Regions from separate parts of the Thermoanaerobacter sp. RKWS2 genome, predicted to be linked through region 2. Evidence: a T-box and tRNA genes for the amino acid it is inferred to sense, from the RefSeq annotation. Region 2 holds a T-box; the other holds one or more tRNA genes.
The links. A T-box is a leader RNA that pairs with one kind of tRNA and senses whether it is charged. The one in region 2 lies ahead of OEI98_RS04460 (valine--tRNA ligase), so its partner is inferred to be a tRNA-Val.
Positions count from the first base shown of each region.

Region 1: it encodes a tRNA-Val, which carries the amino acid that the T-box ahead of OEI98_RS04460 (valine--tRNA ligase) is inferred to sense. The anticodon was not compared.

Region 1 is NZ_CP110888.1:1,819,828-1,824,261, reverse strand. It holds gene OEI98_RS09700 (glycosyl hydrolase family 18 protein) at 1-573, shown strand, start outside; gene pepV (dipeptidase PepV) at 645-2,039, shown strand; gene OEI98_RS09690 (hypothetical protein) at 2,060-2,491, opposite strand; tRNA gene OEI98_RS09685 (tRNA-Val) at 2,676-2,752, shown strand; partial or broken gene OEI98_RS15355 (M20 family metallopeptidase) at 3,163-4,337, shown strand.
Region 2 is NZ_CP110888.1:896,295-900,728, forward strand. It holds gene OEI98_RS04440 (YckD family protein) at 1-128, shown strand, start outside; gene OEI98_RS04445 (DUF2680 domain-containing protein) at 344-901, shown strand; gene OEI98_RS04450 (biotin transporter BioY) at 919-1,467, opposite strand; gene OEI98_RS04455 (bifunctional nuclease family protein) at 1,603-2,025, opposite strand; T-box leader at 2,163-2,364, shown strand; gene OEI98_RS04460 (valine--tRNA ligase) at 2,406-4,434, shown strand, end outside.

The DNA.
Region 1 (4,434 bases), 920 kb from region 2:
AAAATAAGACCGCTTATCAAAAAAGAAGGTAAAATTCTTGACATTTCCGTTATACCTCATTATCAGGTACCTAAAGAAATATCAGGTATATACGACTATCACGAATTAGCGCCTTTAGTGGACCATGTCACCTTGATGACCTATGATAGGCATAATGCTTCTTCACCGCCGGGACCTGTTTCTCCTGAGCAGTGGGTGGAGTACAACGTCAAAGATGCACTAAATGAAGGTTTTAAACCTGAACAAATATGTTTAGGAGTAGCTACTTATGGATATGATTGGCCTGCAAGTAAAAGTGGTGGTTTCTCTCGCCCTACAAAAGAAATACTTACAAAAGCACAAATTCAAGGAATTCAAATAAAGTGGAGCGACCAATACCAAGAGCCTTATTATGTCTATTATGACAAAAACACGGGAATAACGAGAGAGGTATGGTTTGAAAACTCTGCCACTTTAGCTGAGAAGATAGAAGTTGCTAAAAGGTATAATTTACATGGCATATGTGTGTGGAGGATTGGCTTTGAAACCCCTTCCTTTTGGAATGTTATAGGTAAGAAAATAGGAAGCAGATAGAAAAATATTGAAAACATTTAAGTAAAGGTATATAATAGAGATGTGATTACCAAATTATTGGGGGGATTTTTATGGATTTAAATTCCTACATAGACAATATGAGAGATGACATTATAAAATCTGTTCAAGAGTTAGTCAAGATAAAAAGCGTACAAGATGAACCGAAACCAGGAATGCCTTATGGAGAAGGTGTTGCTAAGGCATTGGACAAAGCTTTAGAGATTGCACAAAGTTTAGGCTTTAGGACTAAAAACGTGGATGGCTATGTAGGGTATGCAGAATACGGCGAAGGAGAAGAAATGATAGGAGTTTTGGGACATTTAGATGTAGTTCCAGAAGGTGATGGGTGGACTTATCCACCTTATGGTGCTGAAATACATGATGGAAAGATATATGGGAGAGGTACTGTAGATGATAAGGGCCCTATAATTGCTGCTTTATACGGGCTAAAGGCTATAAAAGACGCTGGGTTAAAGCTTTCTAAAAGAGTGAGAATTTTATTTGGAACAAATGAAGAGACAGGTTCTCACGAGATTGCTTATTATTTAAAACACGATGAAGCTCCTACAATGGGCTTTACTCCTGATGCTCAATATCCAATTATATATGCAGAAAAAGGAATAACAATGTTTAATGTGGTAAAAGACTTTAATAAAAAGTCCAGCAACATTGTTATAAAATACATCAAAGGTGGAGAAAGGCCTAATGTAGTACCAGGCTATTGTGAAGCTGGATTAGAGGTAAAAGAGGCAAATAAGAAGAAAGAAATTCAAGATAAGTTAGAAGCCTTCATAAAAGAGACTGGTTACAATTTGAAGGCTGAAGAAAAAGACGAAATGCTTGTAATCAAATCAGTAGGGGTTTCGGCTCATGGCAGCCTTCCACACTTAGGGAAAAATGCTATAATGCAGCTATTTCTCTTCCTTGACAGAATAGATTTAGAGGATAGCGATGTCAAAGATTTTATACATTTCTTTGCTACAAATGTGGGAATGGAAACAGATGGAAAAACTTTTGGGATATACTTAAAAGATGAAACAGGAGAATTGACTTTTAACGTTGGTACTATTCAATTAGATGAAAACAAAGGAGTATTAGGATTAAATATTCGATATCCTGTAAAATATAAATATGAGGATTGGATGAATATTTTTGAAGAAAAAATCAAAACTAATGGGATGAGAATAGAAGACATGCTCCATCAACCACCTTTGTATTTCCCACCAGACCATCCTTTGATAAAAACTTTGAGCAAAGTTTATGAAGAACAGACGGGACAGAAAGCAGAGCTTTTAGCAATAGGTGGAGGAACTTATGCGAAAGAGATGCCTAACACAGTAGCATTTGGGCCTGTTTTTCCAGGCAAGCCAGAGTTAGCACATCAAGCGGATGAATATATAGAAATTGAAGATTTGATATTAAATGCAAAAATTTATGCTCACGCTATATATGAATTAGCAAAATAAAATCCCTCTTTTGAGGGGTTTTATTTTAAACTAAAATATAATTTATTTTCTTCTAGCATAAATCCTAATTCTTCCCAAGGCAAAGATGTATTATTAGAATATACTGAAATGACACCAATATCGCGTAAAAACTCAGAAACAGTTTTTATAATTTGTTTTTCTAGTTCTTTTTTGTCAATTTCTTTTTCAAAAGACACAGAAAGTTCATTAATTATAATTCTATTAACTGGTTCATAAGAGTCTTGGAAAATTGTCAGCCAAAGTCGAAAGTTTTTTTCTATTCCATTTAGAAGAATAAACCATTCAGTATCGTCTTCATATTTTAGAATATGTTGTATCAAGTTAATTTGTAAAATTTTTTCTATTTCCCACTTCATGAGGGAAAGGTATTCGTCGCTAAGAATTTCGCTCAAAGTAATGTTTATGCATCTCAATGATAATAAGTCATTCATGATATCCCTCTTTTTATAAAATGATATTCTTATTTGGTGATTTTTACTATATAGTATATGTTATTATGCAAGTAAGTGGTTTTATATTATAAATTCTATTAAAACGTTTAAAGTCCTTCTTTGTATTAAAAAATTTGTGATTGACATATTTTAGAGAGATGTATATAATAAAAATATAGAAAGTGGGGTTATAGCTCAGCTGGTCAGAGCGCTACGCTCACATCGTAGAGGTCACAGGTTCGATCCCTGTTAACCCCACCAATAATATGAAGATTTTCCGGCATTGTATAGATGCCGGGATTTTTATTTTTTGATGTTTATGCAGGAATGGTAATATTTTGCCCCTGTTGCCCAAGGAGGCAGCTCTATTCTTTTTATGTGTTTTCTTCTTCAATGTTTTTGTAATTATTCTCTAAGTGGTAAATATGTCTATACCTATTTGAGGGAGATACAAAAAGGTTCTTGACTTTACAGTTTTAAATTGATAACATAAATTACAACATGTTATACACAATAGTAATCATTACTTTCGTTATCCTTGGCTGGGATTATGGTTAAATCAACAGAACCGTAAATCCCCTTATTCTAAATGAAGAAATGCTTATAGACTGCTTAGTGATATTGATAAACATTTTTGTAAAATTCATATAGGTTAGGAAGGAGTTATAGGTGTGGAAGAATTGAAAAAGAAGGTCATTTCTTTTATCGATAGTATTAAGGGGGAGATTTTTGAAATTGCTGATGAGATATACAAAAATCCTGAGCTTGGAAATCAAGAATTTAAAGCTTCAAAACTATTAAAGGAAAAAATAAACGGTTATGGTTTTTTAGTAAATGAAGTCGAAGGCCTGCCAACTGCTTTTTTGGCACAGAAAAAAGGTAAAAAACCTGGTCCCAAGGTGGCGCTTTTGGCTGAGTATGATGCTCTTCCAGAAATAGGTCACGCTTGTGGTCATAACTTAATTGCAGCTGCAAGTTTTGGAGCTGCAGCAGCCTTAGGGGCATTAGATGAAGAGCTTTTCGGCGAAGTGATGTTAGTAGGTTCCCCTGCAGAAGAAACTGACGGTGCCAAGGTAATACTAGTAGAAAGAGGTATTTTTAATGATGTGGATGCAGCTATGATGGTACATCCTGGCAATAGAACTACTGTATATACTACTTCCCTTGCCATAGAACCTCTGGAGTTTACATATACGGGTAAAGCAGCGCATGCCGCCGTTGCACCTCACCTAGGCATAAATGCTCTGGACGCGGTCATCCTTCTTTTCAACGGTATCAATGCCTTAAGGCAGCAGTTGAGACCTGATGCGAGAATCCATGGGATAATTACCGAAGGAGGATACACTCCCAATATTATTCCCGAAAGAGCTGTCGCCCGCTTTTACGTGAGGGCAAAAGAAAAAAATACATGCTGGAGGTAAAGGAAAAAGTAATAGCCTGTGCCAAGGGTGCTGAGGTGGCAACTGGAGCAAAGCTTTCATATAGAAATTTTGAGCTTGGCTTTGACAACCTAATAACCAATAAAACTATGGCTGAGACATTTAAAGCTAATTTAAAGGAACTGGGTTATCATGATATAAGCGATAAGGAAGAGGGCGTTGGCTCAACGGACATGGGAAATGTAAGCCAGGTTGTGCCTTCTATCCATCCCCACATTGCCATAGCTGAAGAGGACATAGCACCTCATAGCTTGGAATTTTTGAAAGCTGCAGGTTCAGAGAGGGGAAAGGAGGCAGCCGTACTTGCAGCCAAAGCTCTGGCTATGACTGCGGTAGATATAATGACAAAAGAGGAATTGCTAAAGAAGATAAAAGAGGAGTTTAAAAAAACGGTTGAAATTTCTTAAATATTCCTCGCGAGCAATTTCTTATACCAATCAGAGTAGAAGGAAGCTTGCTGCCTTTATTTTTATGTAATTTAGGTTTGGTGCCAAAACTTTTTAT
Region 2 (4,434 bases):
AACAAAACGGATTGCCTCAAGGATTTTTCAAACATTTTGAAGGAAAAAGAGGAGATTTTAAAGGTAAATGGCAAAATGAAAATAATCAACAGAATAGTGTTCCACAAAGCTACAATAATTCGATTTGATGAATTTAATATTTGATTGTTAGAAGAGGTGGTGGGAAGCCATCTCTTTTTTATATTGTCAAAACTTTATAGATTGCCAATACTCATATTAATTTAAACGAATTTTCACACATCCTTCACAAATCCAATATAGTTACCTCAAACTAAAAGGTTATTATATAAGTGTAACAAATAAAAAACAAAAAACAAAAATCAAAAAAGGAGTGTGGTTTTAAATGAATTTCAAAAAGGTAGTAGCAGTAGTACTTACAGGAGGTATGCTTTTAAGTGGAATAGCTGCTTATGCAGCCACAACTGGCAATACAGCTAGTTCTTCAACTCCACCTCAATATTCTACGACAGCACCAAGATACGGAATGAGTAGAAATGCAGATTTTCTTGCAAAACTGACTGGTAAGACAGCAGATGAAATTTTAAGTGAACTTCAATCAGGGAAAACAATAGTTCAGATTGCAGAAGAAAATGGCATAACACTTGACAATCTGAAAAAAGCTTTAATTGAGCAAAAAGAAGGGTTTATAGACCAATTAGTTAAAGATGGTAAAATAACTCAGGATAGGGCTGACACAATCAAAAAAACCATTGAAGACAAGATAAATTCATGGGATGGAACCTGTCAATATGGTAAAGGTTCAGGTGTAGGTTTAGGTCTTGGACTTGGAAAAAATAGCAATGGCAATACAGGTGTAGGCTTGGGAGCAGGTTTTGGTGCTAAAGGAGCGCATAAAGGAGCAGGCTATAGAGGAAACTTTGGACCAACTGTTCAGCAGTAATGAAAAAAGGCAAGGGTTCAACCTTGCCTTTTTTCATTAGATTTTATAACAGGTTTTAATTTTAAAGTGAGATAGGAAGCGATAAATGCTTTGATTAAGTCGCCAGGTATAAAAGGAAGTGCCCCGGCTAAAATGGCTTTTTTAAATGGTATTCCTGTAACAAAAGAGAGCTGAGTTACTCCTAAAATATAAACAAAAATTATTGCAAATAAAAGATAGCTTATAAAAATATTAATAAAATTTGCTTTTTTATTTTTTAAAGTCAAAGAAATTAAAAAAGCTGCAAAGGGCCAACTTAAAATATATCCTCCTGTAGGTCCTACTAAAACATTTAAACCTCCTGTAAGTCCAGAAAAGACAGGTATTCCAATTGCACCTAAAAGGTCAAAAATAAAAAGGCTCAAAAATGCTAATGTAGGATTTAAAAGCCCTCCAGCTAACATTACTGCAAAAGTTTGTCCTGTGATAGGTACTGGAGAAAAAGGTAAGGGGATTTTTACAAAACCCATTATAAAAGTAATAGCAGCAAAAAGAGAAGCTAAAATCATGTCTTTAGTTTTTATCATATTTTTCCTCCTCATTGTATTATTACAACAATTATTATATTTTTTTTAAAAAGAATTGTCAACTATTTTTAAATAATGGTTAACAATTATTTAAAAAAGTAACCCTCTTAAATTTTTAAGAGGGCCAGTAGAATTTTAACTATCTCCATCATCAAATTTTAAATCTGCAATATCATAAGTGAATTCCGCTAAACGAACATTTATGAAAATTGGTATATCAGTTCGCATTGCCAAAGCTATCGCATCACTGGGTCTTGAGTCTAATTTTATAACTCTATCCCCTTGTTTTATATAAAGCTCTGCATAATAAGTGTCATCTTTTAAATCAGTAATTACAACTTTTTCAGGTTTTCCTCCAAGTTGTTCAATAACAGATTTTAAAAGGTCGGGGGTTAAAGGGCGAGGCGGTGTAATTCCTTGAAGAGGGATAGCTATGTTTTGAGCTTCCAGTGGACCTATAACTATAGGTAAAACTTTCTTTTCCTCTTCATCTGTCAATAGGACGGAGAAATTTCCTTCTACGTCCATCGTAATTGCCTTAACATGAAATTTTAACATTTTTTACACCTCGATTTAAAACATCTTCTTATTATCATTATATCATACTTATGCAAATTTAATCTGATTGTTTGCTTTAAAACAACTTAACTGTTGACAATTGGTGAGATTTTATATATATTATATATCAAATGGAATATGAGGCTATGAAAGAGAGGAGTAAGTGTATACTGGCTAAAGAGAGGGATATCCCATGGGCTGAAAGGATTCCCGCCAAAGGTACACTGAAGGTAGCTCTGGAGCCTGTAAACCGAAGTTGAGTAGGTTTAAACGGGTATGCCCGTTATAGCTTGAGTGATAAATAAAGGTGGTACCGCGAAATGCCCTTTCGCCCTTTGTGGGTGAAAGGGTTTTAAAATTTTACGGAGGGAGTGTAAGGCATGAAAGAGATAGCTAAAACCTACAATCCAAAGGAATTTGAAGATAGAATTTATGCTTTTTGGATGGAAAAAGGATATTTTACTCCTAAAATAGACCCTGAAAAACAGCCATTTACCATTGTTATACCGCCTCCAAACATAACAGGGCAATTGCATATGGGACATGCACTTGATAATACTTTGCAGGACATATTGATAAGATGGAAAAGAATGCAGGGTTATGCAGCTTTGTGGATACCTGGCTCAGACCACGCCAGCATTGCGACGGAGGTAAAAGTTTTAGACACGATAAGAGAAGAAACGGGGCTTACAAAGAAAGAAATAGGAAGAGAAGAGTTTTTGAAAAGGGCATGGGCCTGGAAGGACAAATACGAAAACCGTATTTTAAGCCAATTAAAAAAGTTGGGTTCTTCTTGTGATTGGACAAGGACACGCTTTACTATGGATGAAGTATGTTCAAAGGCGGTAAGAGAAGTTTTTGTTTCACTCTATGAAAAAGGGCTCATATACAGAGGTGACAGGATAATAAATTGGTGCCCAGACTGCAACACTGCTTTATCTGATGCGGAAGTGGAACATAAAGAGCAAAAAGGGCATTTGTGGTACATCAAATACCCCATAAAAGGTGAAGATGGATATGTAGTTATAGCTACTACAAGGCCTGAGACGATGCTGGGGGATGTAGCAGTTGCTGTAAATCCTGATGATGAAAGGTATAAGGATGTGGTAGGTAAGACTTTGATACTGCCACTTGTAGGAAGGGAGATACCTGTAATTGCTGACAGCTATGTTGACCCTTCATTTGGAACAGGTGCTGTTAAAGTTACACCTGCTCACGATCCAAATGACTTTGAGATGGGGACAAGACACAATCTTCCATTTATTAATATAATGAATGAGAATGCGACGATTAATGAAAACGGAGGAAAATATAAAGGTCTTGATAGATATGAGGCGAGAGAAAGAATAGTTGAAGACCTCAAAAATCTCGGACTACTTCTAAAAGTTGAAGACCACGTTCACAATGTGGGACATTGTTACAGGTGCGATACGGTAGTTGAACCTCTACTTTCCAAGCAGTGGTTTGTAAAGATGGAGCCTTTAGCGAAACCTGCTTTAGAAGTTGTAAAAGAAGGAAAAATTAAGTTTGTGCCAGAACGGTTTGAAAAAATATACATTAATTGGTTAGAAAACATAAAGGATTGGTGTATTTCAAGGCAATTATGGTGGGGACACAGAATTCCTGCCTGGTATTGTGATGACTGTGGTCATATAACTGTATCGCGTAAAGACCCGGAAAAATGTGAAGCTTGTGGAAGTACCAACATACATCAAGACGAAGATGTATTAGATACTTGGTTTAGTTCTGCACTTTGGCCTTTCTCTACTATGGGTTGGCCAGAAGAAACAGAAGATTTAAGATATTTCTATCCGACAGATGTACTTGTTACGGGATATGACATAATTTTCTTCTGGGTTGCAAGAATGATTTTTATGAGTTTGGAATTTATGAAAGAAGTACCATTTAAGCATGTTTTGATACATGGTTTAGTCAGGGATGCTCAAGGTAGAAAAATGAGCAAATCTCTTGGCAATGGAATAGACCCGTTAGAGGTTATTGAAAAGTATGGAGCAGACACTTTAAGGTTTACATTAGTCATAGGAAATGCTCCAGGAAACGATATGAGGTTTAGTCAAGATAAAGTTGAACTCAGCAGAAACTTTGCAAATAAATTGTGGAACGCTTCAAGATATGTGTTGCTGAATTTAACTGATAATGATACTAATCTTTATACAGAGGGGTTAACTATTGCTGATAAGTGGATTTTGACAAGGTATAACAATATAGTAAAAGAAGTGACAGAGAATTTAGAAAAATTTGAGTTAGGAATAGCTGCGACAAAACTTTATGACTTTGTGTGGAGCGAATTTTGCGATTGGTATATAGAACTTAGCAAACCTGTGCTATACAGTGATAACCTTGAAGCTAAAAAGGTTACAAAGTCTGTTTTAAGATATGTGCTTGATA